Regions from separate parts of the Ensifer sp. YR511 genome, predicted to be linked through region 2. Evidence: riboswitches for the same ligand, from Rfam matches in the RefSeq annotation. Region 2 holds a riboswitch; the other holds the start of a gene.
The links. Region 2 has a riboswitch for FMN ahead of BLU15_RS04935 (DMT family transporter). Riboswitches for the same ligand answer to the same signal wherever they lie in the genome.

Region 1: it holds a riboswitch for FMN, as region 2 does, so the genes downstream of both, BLU15_RS03890 (6,7-dimethyl-8-ribityllumazine synthase) here and BLU15_RS04935 (DMT family transporter) in region 2, are expected to answer to the same signal.

The regions. Positions count from the first base shown of each region.
Region 1 is NZ_FNGR01000001.1:778,949-784,774, reverse strand. It holds gene BLU15_RS03905 (triose-phosphate isomerase) at 1-4, shown strand, start outside; gene BLU15_RS03900 (D-erythrulose-4-phosphate isomerase) at 47-490, shown strand; gene BLU15_RS03895 (low temperature requirement protein A) at 702-1,985, shown strand; gene BLU15_RS03890 (6,7-dimethyl-8-ribityllumazine synthase) at 2,411-2,884, opposite strand; FMN riboswitch at 2,977-3,126, opposite strand; gene BLU15_RS03885 (ABC transporter ATP-binding protein) at 3,250-4,311, opposite strand; gene BLU15_RS03880 (ABC transporter permease) at 4,323-5,105, opposite strand; gene BLU15_RS03875 (ABC transporter permease) at 5,102-5,826, opposite strand, start outside.
Region 2 is NZ_FNGR01000002.1:90,408-96,233, reverse strand. It holds gene lon (endopeptidase La) at 1-1,979, shown strand, start outside; gene hupB (DNA-binding protein HupB) at 2,200-2,475, shown strand; FMN riboswitch at 2,600-2,782, shown strand; gene BLU15_RS04935 (DMT family transporter) at 2,870-3,784, shown strand; gene BLU15_RS04930 (esterase-like activity of phytase family protein) at 3,852-5,826, shown strand, end outside.

The sequences.
Region 1 (5,826 bases), on a different contig from region 2:
CTGAGCCCCCAGCCGTTGCAGCTCAAGAAGAAGGAAAGGAACAATCATGAAGATTGCAATCGGAGCCGACAGCGCCGGCAAGCCCCTGCTGGATGTCATTGCCGCCCATCTCGGTGGCCGCAGCGACGTGGAAGTCGTGGATCTCAGCCAGTCCGGCTTCTATGCGGACCTCGCACAGAACCTGGCGCAGCAGGTTGTCGAGGGCAAGCATGACCGCGGCATCCTGTTCTGCGGTACCGGCATCGGTGTATGCATCTCGGCCAACAAGGTGCCGGGCATCCGCGCGGCGCTGACGCACGACACCTATTCGGCCGAGCGGGCCGCCAAGTCGAACAACGCCCAGATCATCACCATGGGCGCCCGCGTCATCGGTCCGGAGCTTGCAAAGTCGATCGTCGACACCTGGCTCGCGTCCGAGTTCGACCCGAACGGCTCTTCGGCCGGCAATGTCGAGGCGATCAATCGCCTGGATGCCGCAAGAGCCGGTTGAGGAAAGGGGCGGGCGGCTTGCCGTCTGCATCCGGTTCCCGGTTCAAGGCCTACCTTATCTCGCGATGCCGTTGATCCTCCCTCAGGCATCGTGACGACGCGCCCGGCAGCGATGCCGGGCGTTTTCATGTCCGGTCTCCCGCTTCGCCTTGACGAAGCTTCTGCAAATATTTGAATATTCTTGCGGATCGTCAATTGAAGGGCGTAGCCGCATGAGTGAAACCACCCCGACCGAGCCGCATCAAAGCGCGCACCACCATGTGGCGCGCATGAGCGGTCGCGACACGCATGAACATCACAGGACGGCGACGACGCTCGAACTCTTGTTCGACCTGACCTTCGTCATCGCCTTTAGCCTGGCGGCTTCGCAGCTTGCTCATTTCCTGGCCGAAGGGCACTTCTTTTCCGGCCTCTTCGGCTTCGCGCTTGCGACCTTCTCCATCTGCTGGGCCTGGATCAATTTCAGCTGGTTTGCCTCCGCCTACGACACGGACGACTGGGTATTCCGCATCGTCACCATGGTGCAGATGCTCGGCGTGCTGATCCTTGCGATCGGCCTGCCGCCGATGTTCGAATCGATCGACAAGGGTGAGCATCTCGACAACGGCATCATGGTGCTCGGCTATGTCGTCATGCGGGTGGCAATGCTCTTCCAATGGCTGCGCGCCAGCCAGCAGAACCCGGCACGACGGGATGCCTGCATGGCCTATGTCAAAGCAATCAGCCTCGCCCAGCTCGGCTGGGTCGTTCTGATCTTCTTCGATTTCTCGCTGCTGGTGACCTTCGTCATGGTCGTGGGGCTGACGGCGATCGAGATGGTCGGCCCCTATGTCGCCGAGATGCGCTACGGCGGAACGCCCTGGCATGCCCATCACATCGCCGAGCGCTACGGGCTGCTCGCGATCATCGCGCTTGGGGAAGGGGTGGTCGGCACGGTCGCCTCAATCTCCGCCGTGGTCGAAGGGCAGGGCTGGAACCTCGATGTCGCGCTCGTCTGCCTCGCCGGTACGGGGCTCACCTTCGGCATGTGGTGGATCTATTTTCTGCTGCCGAGCGCCGAGATCCTGCACCGGCACCGTCAAAAACGCTCCTTCGTCTGGGGCTACGGCCACATGCCGATCTTCGCCTCGATTGTCGCGACTGGCGCCGGCCTGCATGTGGCGGCCTATTACATCGAGCACAAGGCGCATATCGGCTCGGTCGCAACGGTGCTGACCGTTGCGGTGCCCGTCGCGTGCTACATCGGGCTGCTCTATGCGATGTACGCCTATCTTATGCAGCAGGTGGAGCGGTTGCATCTCTGGCTGCTCGCGGGCACGGCAGTGGTGCTGGCCGCGTCAGTGGTCGCGGCCATAGCCGGGCTCGACATGGCCAAGTGCCTGATCATCCTGATGCTCGCGCCCGTCGTCACCATCGTCGGCTACGAGGTGGCGGGGCACCGGCACCGCGTGGCGGCACTGGATCGCAGCCTGCGCAAGAACGAGGCCGCGCATTGATTTTGCGAGTCGAAACAGTGCGTTGCCGGCTCAAGCTGGTGAGCCGATTCAGGTGGTTCAGAGGTTGATTCAAGCGCAGCGTTTGGCGCTGTTCGCCCCTGCCGCCGCCCCCTCACGCTAGCCTTCTCCCCGTAGGCGGGGAGAGGGAACGAGAACTGCCTCGGAGTTTGTGATGGACCCGAGTGGAAGGCCGTTCTCGGTAGCCCGGGGAGAGAGTTTGCGCGACAAGGGTGCCGCTTGTGTCCTTCTCGCCGCCCGCGGGGAGAAGGTGGCCGGCAGGCCGGATGAGGGGCATTCCCCTCACCGGGCGGATGAGGGGCAAGCCTTCACGGGGCGGATGAGGGGCAAGCCTTCACCGGGCGGATGAGGGGCAAGCCTTCACCGGGCGGATGAGGGGCGAGCCTACCTCAACCGCATCTCGCCGATCAGGCGTTGACGAGCGCCAGCTTGGCGCGGGCGTCGAGGATCTGGGCGCAGGCGTTGGCCGCCTCCGTACCCTTGGTAACGAAGTGCTCGCGGAAGAAGGCGATCAGCGGTTCGCTTTCCTGGAAATTGTGCGGCGTCAGTACGGCGGAAAGCACCGGCACACTGGTGTCAAGTTGCACGCGCATCATGCCGTCGAGCACGGTGCCGGCGACGAAATCGTGGCGGTAGATGCCGCCGTCGACGACGAAGGCGGTGCCGAGGATCGCGGCATAGCGGCCGGTCTTGGCCAGCGTCTGCGCATGCAGCGGGATCTCGAGCGCGCCGGGCACGTCGAAGATCTCGACGTCGGCTGCCGAGCCGCCAAGCTTCGTCCATTGCGTGACGAAGGCATCGACGCAGCGGTCGACGATATCGGCATGCCAGCGGGCACGAACGATCGCGATCTTGGCGGCGGGGTGGGAAAGAATGGTCATGGTCTCAAGCCTTTCAGGGTTTGGCGTTTCCAATGATCCCGTCGGGCGAACATGCATGCGCGCGAGGTCCCGTCGCGGGGACCCACGTTGCTGCTTGCTCTCTTCCATCCGGACTGTGACCGTCGGCTCCGGATTCTGACCGGATCTGCTGACCCCCAGGGCGAAACCCTGAGGCGCTCGCGGGCTTCGGCCTTTCGGCCGCTACCGCCGGTGGGGAATTTCACCCCGCCCTGAGAACAACGCGACTATATAGCGCGACCGCGCGCGGTCAAACGCACGGTGCGACGAAAATGCCAGAAATCACGACAGATTTTTCCAGTGTTTGGAGCCATCGGAAGAAATCGTTCCGATGGCTTCCAATCCGCTTACTCGCGGATGACCAAGAGGTCCTTGGCGGCAAAGCGCAGCGTGACATTGTCGCCGGAAACCGGCGGGGCCACACCCGGATTGTTGAACATGTCGAAGGAGATGACGTCGCCGCCGACGCGAAGGCGCGTGCGGATGACCGAGCCGAGGAAGCTCGTCGAGACGACCTCGCCGGAAAGCGACGTGTCGCCCGTGGCGCCCTCGGCGATCGAGCCCGCTTCGGGACGAAGCGCCAGCGAAATGCTGTCGCCGCCCTTCATGCCGGCAATCGGATCCTTCAGCGCGATCTGCTGGTTGCCGATCGTGACGGCACCCGCGGCCGGGTCCGCGACCTTGCCTTCGATGATGCTGAGCGTGCCGACGAAGGAGGCGACGAAACGCGTTGACGGCGTGTTGTAGATCTCGAAGGGGGTGCCGATCTGGTCGGCGCGGCCGGCATTCATGACGACGATGCGATCGGAGATCGACAGCGCTTCTTCCTGGTCATGGGTCACGAACACGGTGGTGATGCCGAGCTGTTGCTGGATCTGCCGGATTTCCTCGCGCAGCGACACGCGGATCTTGGCGTCGAGCGCCGACAGCGGCTCGTCGAGCAGCAGCACCTGCGGCTTGACCGCAATGGCGCGGGCAAGCGCAACGCGCTGCTGCTGGCCGCCGGAGAGCTGGTAGGGGAAGCGGTCCGCCAGGTGCTCGAGCTTGATCAGCCCGAGCATCTGCTTCACCCTCGCGTCGATCTCCGACTTGTCTGTACCTGCGACCTTGAGGCCGAAGGCGACGTTGTCATGCACGTTCATGTTGGGAAACAGCGCATAGGCCTGGAACACCATGCCGATGTTGCGCTGGTTGGGCTTCAGCGAGTTCTGGTCGCGGCCGTTGATGACGATCTTGCCGCTGGTCGGGCTTTCGAAGCCGGCGATCATGCGCAGGACCGTGGTCTTGCCGCAGCCCGATGGCCCGAGGAACGAGACGAACTCGCCCTTTTCGATGTCCATGTTGAAATCGTGCACGACGTGAACCGGGCCGAAGGACTTCTTGATGCTGGTGAGTGACAGGAAACTCATGGGTGCGGTCCTCAGGCCTTAGGAGGCGCGCTTTTTTGAAAGCGCGAGACGAGCTGGATGAGGCCGAGGCAGCCCCAGGTGATGCCGAATGCAATGACGGCGAGTGCGGCCGGTTCATAGGCGCGGTTGGCGCCCAGGAGCTGCATGTAGGGGCCGAAAGCCGGGCGGTTGAGCAAGGCCGCCATGGTGAACTCGCCGATGACGATGGCAAAGGTCAGGAAGGCGCCCGAGAGCACGGCGACGAGCACGTTCGGCAGAATGATCTTGGCAAGGATCGTCGTCCATCCGGCGCCGAGGCTTTGGGCAGCCTCGGTCAAGGTGGCGACGTCGATGGTGCGAAGGCCGGTGTCGACCGCGCGGTACATGTAGGGCAGCGCAAGCGTCGCATAGCCGAACATCAGGAGGATGTTGGTGCCGGTGAGCGAGCCCGTCAACGGCAGCCAGCTCGAGGTGTTGTAGAGCCGGATGTAGCCGAAGACGATGACGATCGCTGGGATGACCAGCGGCAGCAGCGTGATGAACTCGATGACGGGGCGCAGCCGCGGCAGCTTGAGGCGGACCCAGTAGGCTGTCGGCACGACGAGCAGAACACCGAAGAGGATGGTGAACAAGGCCTGCAGCACCGAGTAGGTGAAGGTCTCCTGGAAACGCGGGTCGGCGAAGACCTTCTGGTAAGCGTCGAAGGAGTATTCGCCGCGGCGCATCTTCAAGGAGAAGTTGGTCATGCCGATGAGCGGCAGGGTGAAATAGAGGAGGCCGAAAACGAGGGCTCCCCAGGCCCAGATCTTCTTCATTTCAGCCACCTTTCGCTGCGGCTGCGCAGCCAGATGTAGATCGCGTTGGCGATACCGGTGACGACGATCATGCCGAAGGCGAGCGCGTAACCGAGATGCGGGTTGCCGAGCACGTCGCCGCGGATCTGGGCAAAGAGCAGGATCGGCACGATCGAGAGCGACGAGCCGGTGAGTGCGATCGCGGTCGCAACGGCGCCGAAGGCATTGGCGAAAAGCAGCGCCAGCGTGCCGAGCAGCGACGGAAGCAGGATCGGGAAGGCGACCATGCGCCAGTATTGCAGGCCGGTGGCGCCGAGGATCTCGGCGGCCTCGCGCCATTCGCGCTTCAGGCCGTCGAGTGCCGGCGTGATGATCAGGATCATCAGCGGGATCTGGAAGAACAGATAGGTGACCGTCAGCCCCCAGAAGGACAGCAGGTTGAAGCCGAGCATCCGGAGGTCGAGCCCGAAGTTCGAGCGCAGGAAGACGGTGACGATGCCGACAGGTCCAAGCGTCGCGAGAAAGGCAAAGGCGAGCGGTACGCCGGCAAAGTTGGAGGCGACGCCGGAGAAGGTCAGGAGCGGTCCGCGGATCCCCTTCGGCAAGCCGCCGAAGACGATGGCGGACGCCATGGCAAAGCCGATCAGGCAGCCGAGAAGCGCCGAGGCGATGCTGATCTTGATGGAGATCCAGTAGGCAGCCAGAATCGAGGGCGTGAACAGGCCGCGGATGTTGTCGAGCG
Region 2 (5,826 bases):
ACAAGAAAATCTCTCCCGAGGTCGTCGGCGTTGCCAGCCAGATCGAGGACTATTCGAAGCTGGCCGACACGGTTGCTTCGCACCTGTCGATCAAGATCGTCGAAAAGCAGGAAATGCTGGAGACCACCAGCGTGAAGATGCGCCTGGAAAAGGCGCTCGGCTTCATGGAAGGCGAGATCTCCGTCCTGCAGGTGGAAAAGCGCATCCGCTCGCGCGTCAAGCGCCAGATGGAGAAGACCCAGCGCGAGTACTACCTCAACGAACAGATGAAGGCGATCCAGAAGGAACTCGGCGACGGCGAAGACGGCCGCGACGAGATGGCCGAGCTCGAAGAGCGTATCGCCAAGACCAAGCTTTCCAAGGAAGCGCGCGAAAAGGCTGATGCAGAGCTGAAGAAGCTGCGCCAGATGAGCCCGATGTCGGCGGAAGCCACCGTCGTTCGCAACTACCTGGATTGGCTGCTCGGCCTGCCCTGGGGCAAGAAGTCGAAGATCAAGACCGACCTGAACCATGCCGAGGAAGTGCTCAACGTCGATCATTTCGGCCTCGACAAGGTCAAGGAGCGCATCGTCGAGTATCTCGCCGTGCAGGCGCGTTCGACCAAGATCAAGGGCCCCATCCTGTGCCTCGTCGGCCCTCCGGGCGTCGGCAAGACCTCGCTCGCCAAGTCGATCGCCAAGGCGACCGGCCGCGAATATGTGCGCATGGCGCTGGGCGGCGTTCGTGACGAAGCCGAGATCCGTGGCCACCGCCGCACCTATATCGGCTCGATGCCGGGCAAGGTCGTTCAGTCGATGAAGAAGGCGAAGCGGTCCAATCCGCTGTTCCTGCTCGACGAAATCGACAAGATGGGCCAGGACTTCCGCGGCGATCCGTCGTCGGCGCTGCTCGAGGTGCTGGATCCGGAACAGAACTCGACCTTCATGGACCACTACCTGGAGGTCGAATACGACCTGTCCAACGTGATGTTCATCACCACCGCCAACACGCTGAATATCCCGGCGCCGTTGATGGACCGCATGGAAGTGATCCGCATCGCCGGCTACACGGAAGAGGAAAAGCTGGAAATCGCCAAGCGGCATCTGCTGCCGAAGGCGATCCGCGACCACGCGCTGCAGCCGAAGGAATTCTCGGTCACAGACGGCGCGCTGATGGCGGTCATCCAGACCTACACCCGCGAAGCCGGTGTGCGTAACTTCGAACGCGAGTTGATGAAGCTCGCCCGCAAGGCCGTGACCGAGATCATCAAGGGCAAGGCCAAGAAGGTCGAAGTGAACGCTGCCAACATCAACGACTATCTGGGCGTTCCGCGCTTCCGCCACGGCGAAGCCGAACGTGACGATCAGATCGGTGTTGTCACCGGTCTCGCATGGACTGAGGTCGGCGGCGAGCTTCTGACGATCGAAGGCGTCATGATGCCCGGCAAGGGCCGCATGACCGTCACCGGCAACCTGCGCGACGTGATGAAGGAATCGATTTCCGCGGCGGCTTCTTATGTCCGCTCGCGCGCAATCGACTTCGGCATCGAACCGCCGCTGTTCGACAAGCGTGACATCCACGTGCACGTACCGGAAGGTGCGACGCCGAAGGATGGCCCTTCGGCCGGCGTCGCCATGGCAACCACGATCGTGTCGATCATGACCGGCATCCCGATCTCCAAGGATGTTGCAATGACAGGCGAGATCACGCTGCGCGGCCGCGTGCTGCCGATCGGCGGTCTGAAAGAGAAGCTCCTGGCAGCGCTGCGGGGCGGCATCAAGAAGGTGCTGATCCCGGAAGAGAACGCCAAGGATCTCGCCGAGATCCCGGACAACGTGAAGAACGCGCTCGAAATCATCCCGGTTTCGCGGGTGGGCGAAGTGCTCGAACACGCTCTGGTGCGCATGCCGGAACCGATCGATTGGGACCCGGCAAACGAGCCGGCAACCGTAGCACCGGTTGATTCGCAGGACGAAGCAGGCTCCTCCGTCGCCCACTGACGGGGGCTTGAAAATGGGTGCAGCCGGCTCGCGCGGCGCTCATTTTGCAGAAAAATTGGGAAGACCGGCCATTGGCCGGTCTTTTTTGTTGTAAAAGCGCCCTGCAAGCCTTGCATTCCAAGGGATTAGGCGCAATTGGGAAAGGCAAGACGCGGGCGAAGCGCAAGCCGCCGCGCCTTAAAACACAGTCGTTTCGAACCAATCTGAAAGGGGTGGAAACATGAACAAAAATGAGCTCGTGTCTGCCGTTGCTGAGAAGGCCGGACTTTCCAAGACCGACGCATCTTCTGCAGTTGATGCAGTTTTCGAGACCATCCAGGCTGAGCTGAAGAACGGCGGCGACATTCGCCTGGTCGGCTTCGGCAACTTCTCGGTTTCGCGCCGCGAAGCCTCGAAGGGCCGTAACCCGTCCACGGGTGCGGAAGTTGACATCCCGGCACGCAACGTGCCGAAGTTCACGGCCGGCAAGGGCCTGAAGGATGCCGTCAACGGCTGATGAGATTTGCTTGGCGGCCGGACACGAGGCCGGCAGTCCAGGTATTCGAGGGTTCGGCGCAAGCCGGACCCTTTCGCATTTTGGGGGCAGCCCTTGCGGGTGTCCGTCATTTGCTCTAGGGCTTGCCCATTCTCAGGGCGGGGTGAAAGTCCCCACCGGCGGTAAGGGCATGACAGCGCGGCGTCTTGGAGACGCGCGAAGGTGGCCCAAGCCCGCGAGCGCCTTTCCTCGATTTTTGGGGAGAGGGTCAGCAGATCCGGTGCAACTCCGGAGCCGACGGTCATAGTCCGGATGAAAGAGAATGGTCGCTGGCACGAAGGGCAGGGATGCCCGGCGTCGTGCCGTGCGCTCATGCGTCCTGATTTGTGTTTGGTCCGCTTTCAGGGTGCATGACATGAATCAGACTTCCCTCGGCTTTTCCTCCTCGCGCGCCATGGCCGGAGCCGGCTTCATGGTGTTGGCCGGGATCGCTTTCGCCGGCCTCAATGTCGTCACCCAATGGCTGACGATGAAGCTCGGTTTTCCAGCCACCGCCATGGCGTTCTGGCAATATGCCTTCGCCTTCCTCTTCTCACTGCCGTTTCTGCGACGCGTCGGGCTGTCGGCCATGCGCACCGACTATCCCTGGCGTCACGTCGCGCGCGTGGTGTTGGCCGCCTTCGGTGTGGGGGCCTGGGTCTCCGGTCTGGCGCACGTGCCGATCTGGCAGGCGATCGCGCTGGTCATGACCTCGCCGTTCTTCATCATCCTCGGCGCCCGCCTGTTTCTCGGCGAACGCGTCGGCGCGGCGCGTTGGGCCGCGACCGCGGTCGGTTTCGCCGGGGCGATGATCATTCTCGAACCGTGGTCGGACAGCTTCAGCTGGGCCGCCCTTTTGCCGATCCTATCGGCGCTGTTGTGGGGCGCTTCGTCGCTCATCACCAAGAGCCTCACAAGTATCGAGCGCCCCGAAACGATCACCGTATGGCTGCTTGTGCTTCTGACGCCGATCAACGGCGCCATCGCGCTTTCGGCCGGCTTCACCATGCCGGATGGGACAGCACTCGGCTTCCTGCTTCTCGCCGGGATACTGACCGTAGTCGCACAATATCTGCTGACGCTCGCCTATACTGTTGCCGACGCTGCCTACGTGCAGCCCTTCGACGATCTGAAGCTGCCGCTTAACGTCTTTGCGGGCTGGCTGGTCTTCGGTTACGCGCCGACAGGATATCTTTGGGTCGGCGCAGTGCTGATCCTTGGCGCCTCGCTGTTCATCATGCGCAACGAGATGCGGCGCGAGCGCGCCGCGCCTGCAACCGGAACGGTGTAAAACCCAAGCGTTGTCATTCGGCTGTCATCGGCATCGCGCAGAACCCCCATGTTTTCAGTGTTCGCACATGGGGGATTTCATGACCATCACTTCGCGCGTGACCGCGCTTGCGGCCGTTCTTCTTGCATCCGCAGCATTTCCTGCGGCGGCCGAGCCCGTCTTCAACCGCATTGCATCCTTTGCTGTTGCCGATAACCTGCCGGAAGGCGATGCGCGCAAGGCGCCGACATCTGCCGAAATCATCACGGCCAGCGAAGACGGCAACACGCTTGTCTATTCCGACAGCCCCGGCAAGCGCGTCGGCCTGATCGACATCACCGATGCCAAGGCGCCGAAGGCAGCCGGCACGGTCTCTTTTGACGGCGAGCCGACCTCGGTCACCATCGCCGGTGCAAAGGCACTCGTCGCGGTCAACACGCGCGAAAGCTACGTCAAGCCTTCGGGGCTTCTTGCGATCGTCGATCTGGCCTCGAAGAAAGTCGATGCGACCTGCGATCTCGGCGGCCAGCCGGATTCGATCGCCGTCAACAAGGACCGCACGCTGGCGGCCATCGCCATCGAGAACGAGCGCGATGAAGAGCTGAACGACGGCAAGATCCCGCAGATGCCGGCCGGCGACCTCGTCATCTTGTCTTTGAAGGATGGTGTTGCCGATTGCGGTTCGCTGAAGCGCGTGACGCTGACCGGTCTTGCCGAAATCGCCGGTGAAGACCCGGAGCCGGAATTCGTTTCCTTCAACGGCAAGGACGAGATCGCGCTGACGCTGCAGGAGAACAACCACATCGTCATCATCGACGGCAAGACAGGAACGGTGAAGACGCATTTCTCTGCCGGCACGGTCGACCTCAAGAACATCGACACCAAGCGCAACGGCGCGATTGCCTTCAAGGACGAGCAGCCGGGCCGCAAGCGCGAGCCCGACGCGGTGAAGTGGCTCGACGACAACCGCATCGTTGTTGCCAACGAAGGCGACTATGAAGGCGGTTCGCGCGGTTTCACGATCTTCGACACCACCGGCAAGGTGCTCTTCGAATCGGGCGCGAGCTTGGAGCATGCGATTGCCGCCATCGGCCACTATCCGGAGAAGCGCTCTTCGGCCAAGGGCGTTGAGCCCGAGGGCCTGGAAGCGGCGAAGTTCGGTGACGACAACCTGTTCTTCGTTCTGTCCGAGCGTGCCTCGATCGTCGGCGTCTACAAGGATACGGGCGCCGAGCCTGAGCTGCTGCAGCTCCTGCCGTCGGGCATCTCGCCGGAAGGCGCCGTCGCGATCCCCGCGCGCAATCTGTTTGCGACCGCAAACGAAGTCGATCTCGTCGAGGACGGCGGCGCGCGCTCGCACGTGATGATCTATGAGCGTGCCGAGGGCGAAGCGGTCTATCCGCAGATCCGCTCCGCCGAGAAGGATGGCCTGCCGATCGGCTTCGGCGCACTCTCCGGTCTCGCTGCCGTCGCCGACAAGCCCGGCTTCCTGCGCGCCGTCAACGATTCGGTCTACTCGTCGCAGCCCACGATCTTCACCATCGACGCCACCCAGAAGCCGGCGCTGATCACCGAAGCGCTCGCCATCACCCGCGATGGCGCACCGGCGCAGAAGCTCGACATCGAAGGCATCGCCAATGACGGGGAAGGGGGCTTCTGGCTTGCGTCGGAAGGCAACTCCGACAAGCTCTACAGCCACGCGATCTTCCACGTGAACAAGAAGGGCGAGATCAAGAAGGAAATCGCCCTGCCGGAAGCGCTGCGTGCCGGCGAAACCCGCTTTGGCTTCGAAGGCATCACCGTTGTAGGCGAAGGCGACGAGCAGACGCTGTGGATGGCGGTTCAGCGCGAATGGAAGGATGACGAGAAGGGCTTCGTCAAGCTCGTCTCCTACAACCTGAAGAGCGAAGAATGGGGCGCCGTGCGCTACCCACTCGAAAAGGCCGGTGACGGCTGGGTTGGTCTGTCGGAAATTTCCGTCCACGGCGACTATGCCTATGTCATCGAGCGCGACAACCTGATCGGTCAGGCTGCCAAGCTGAAGACGATCTATCGCGTTGCGC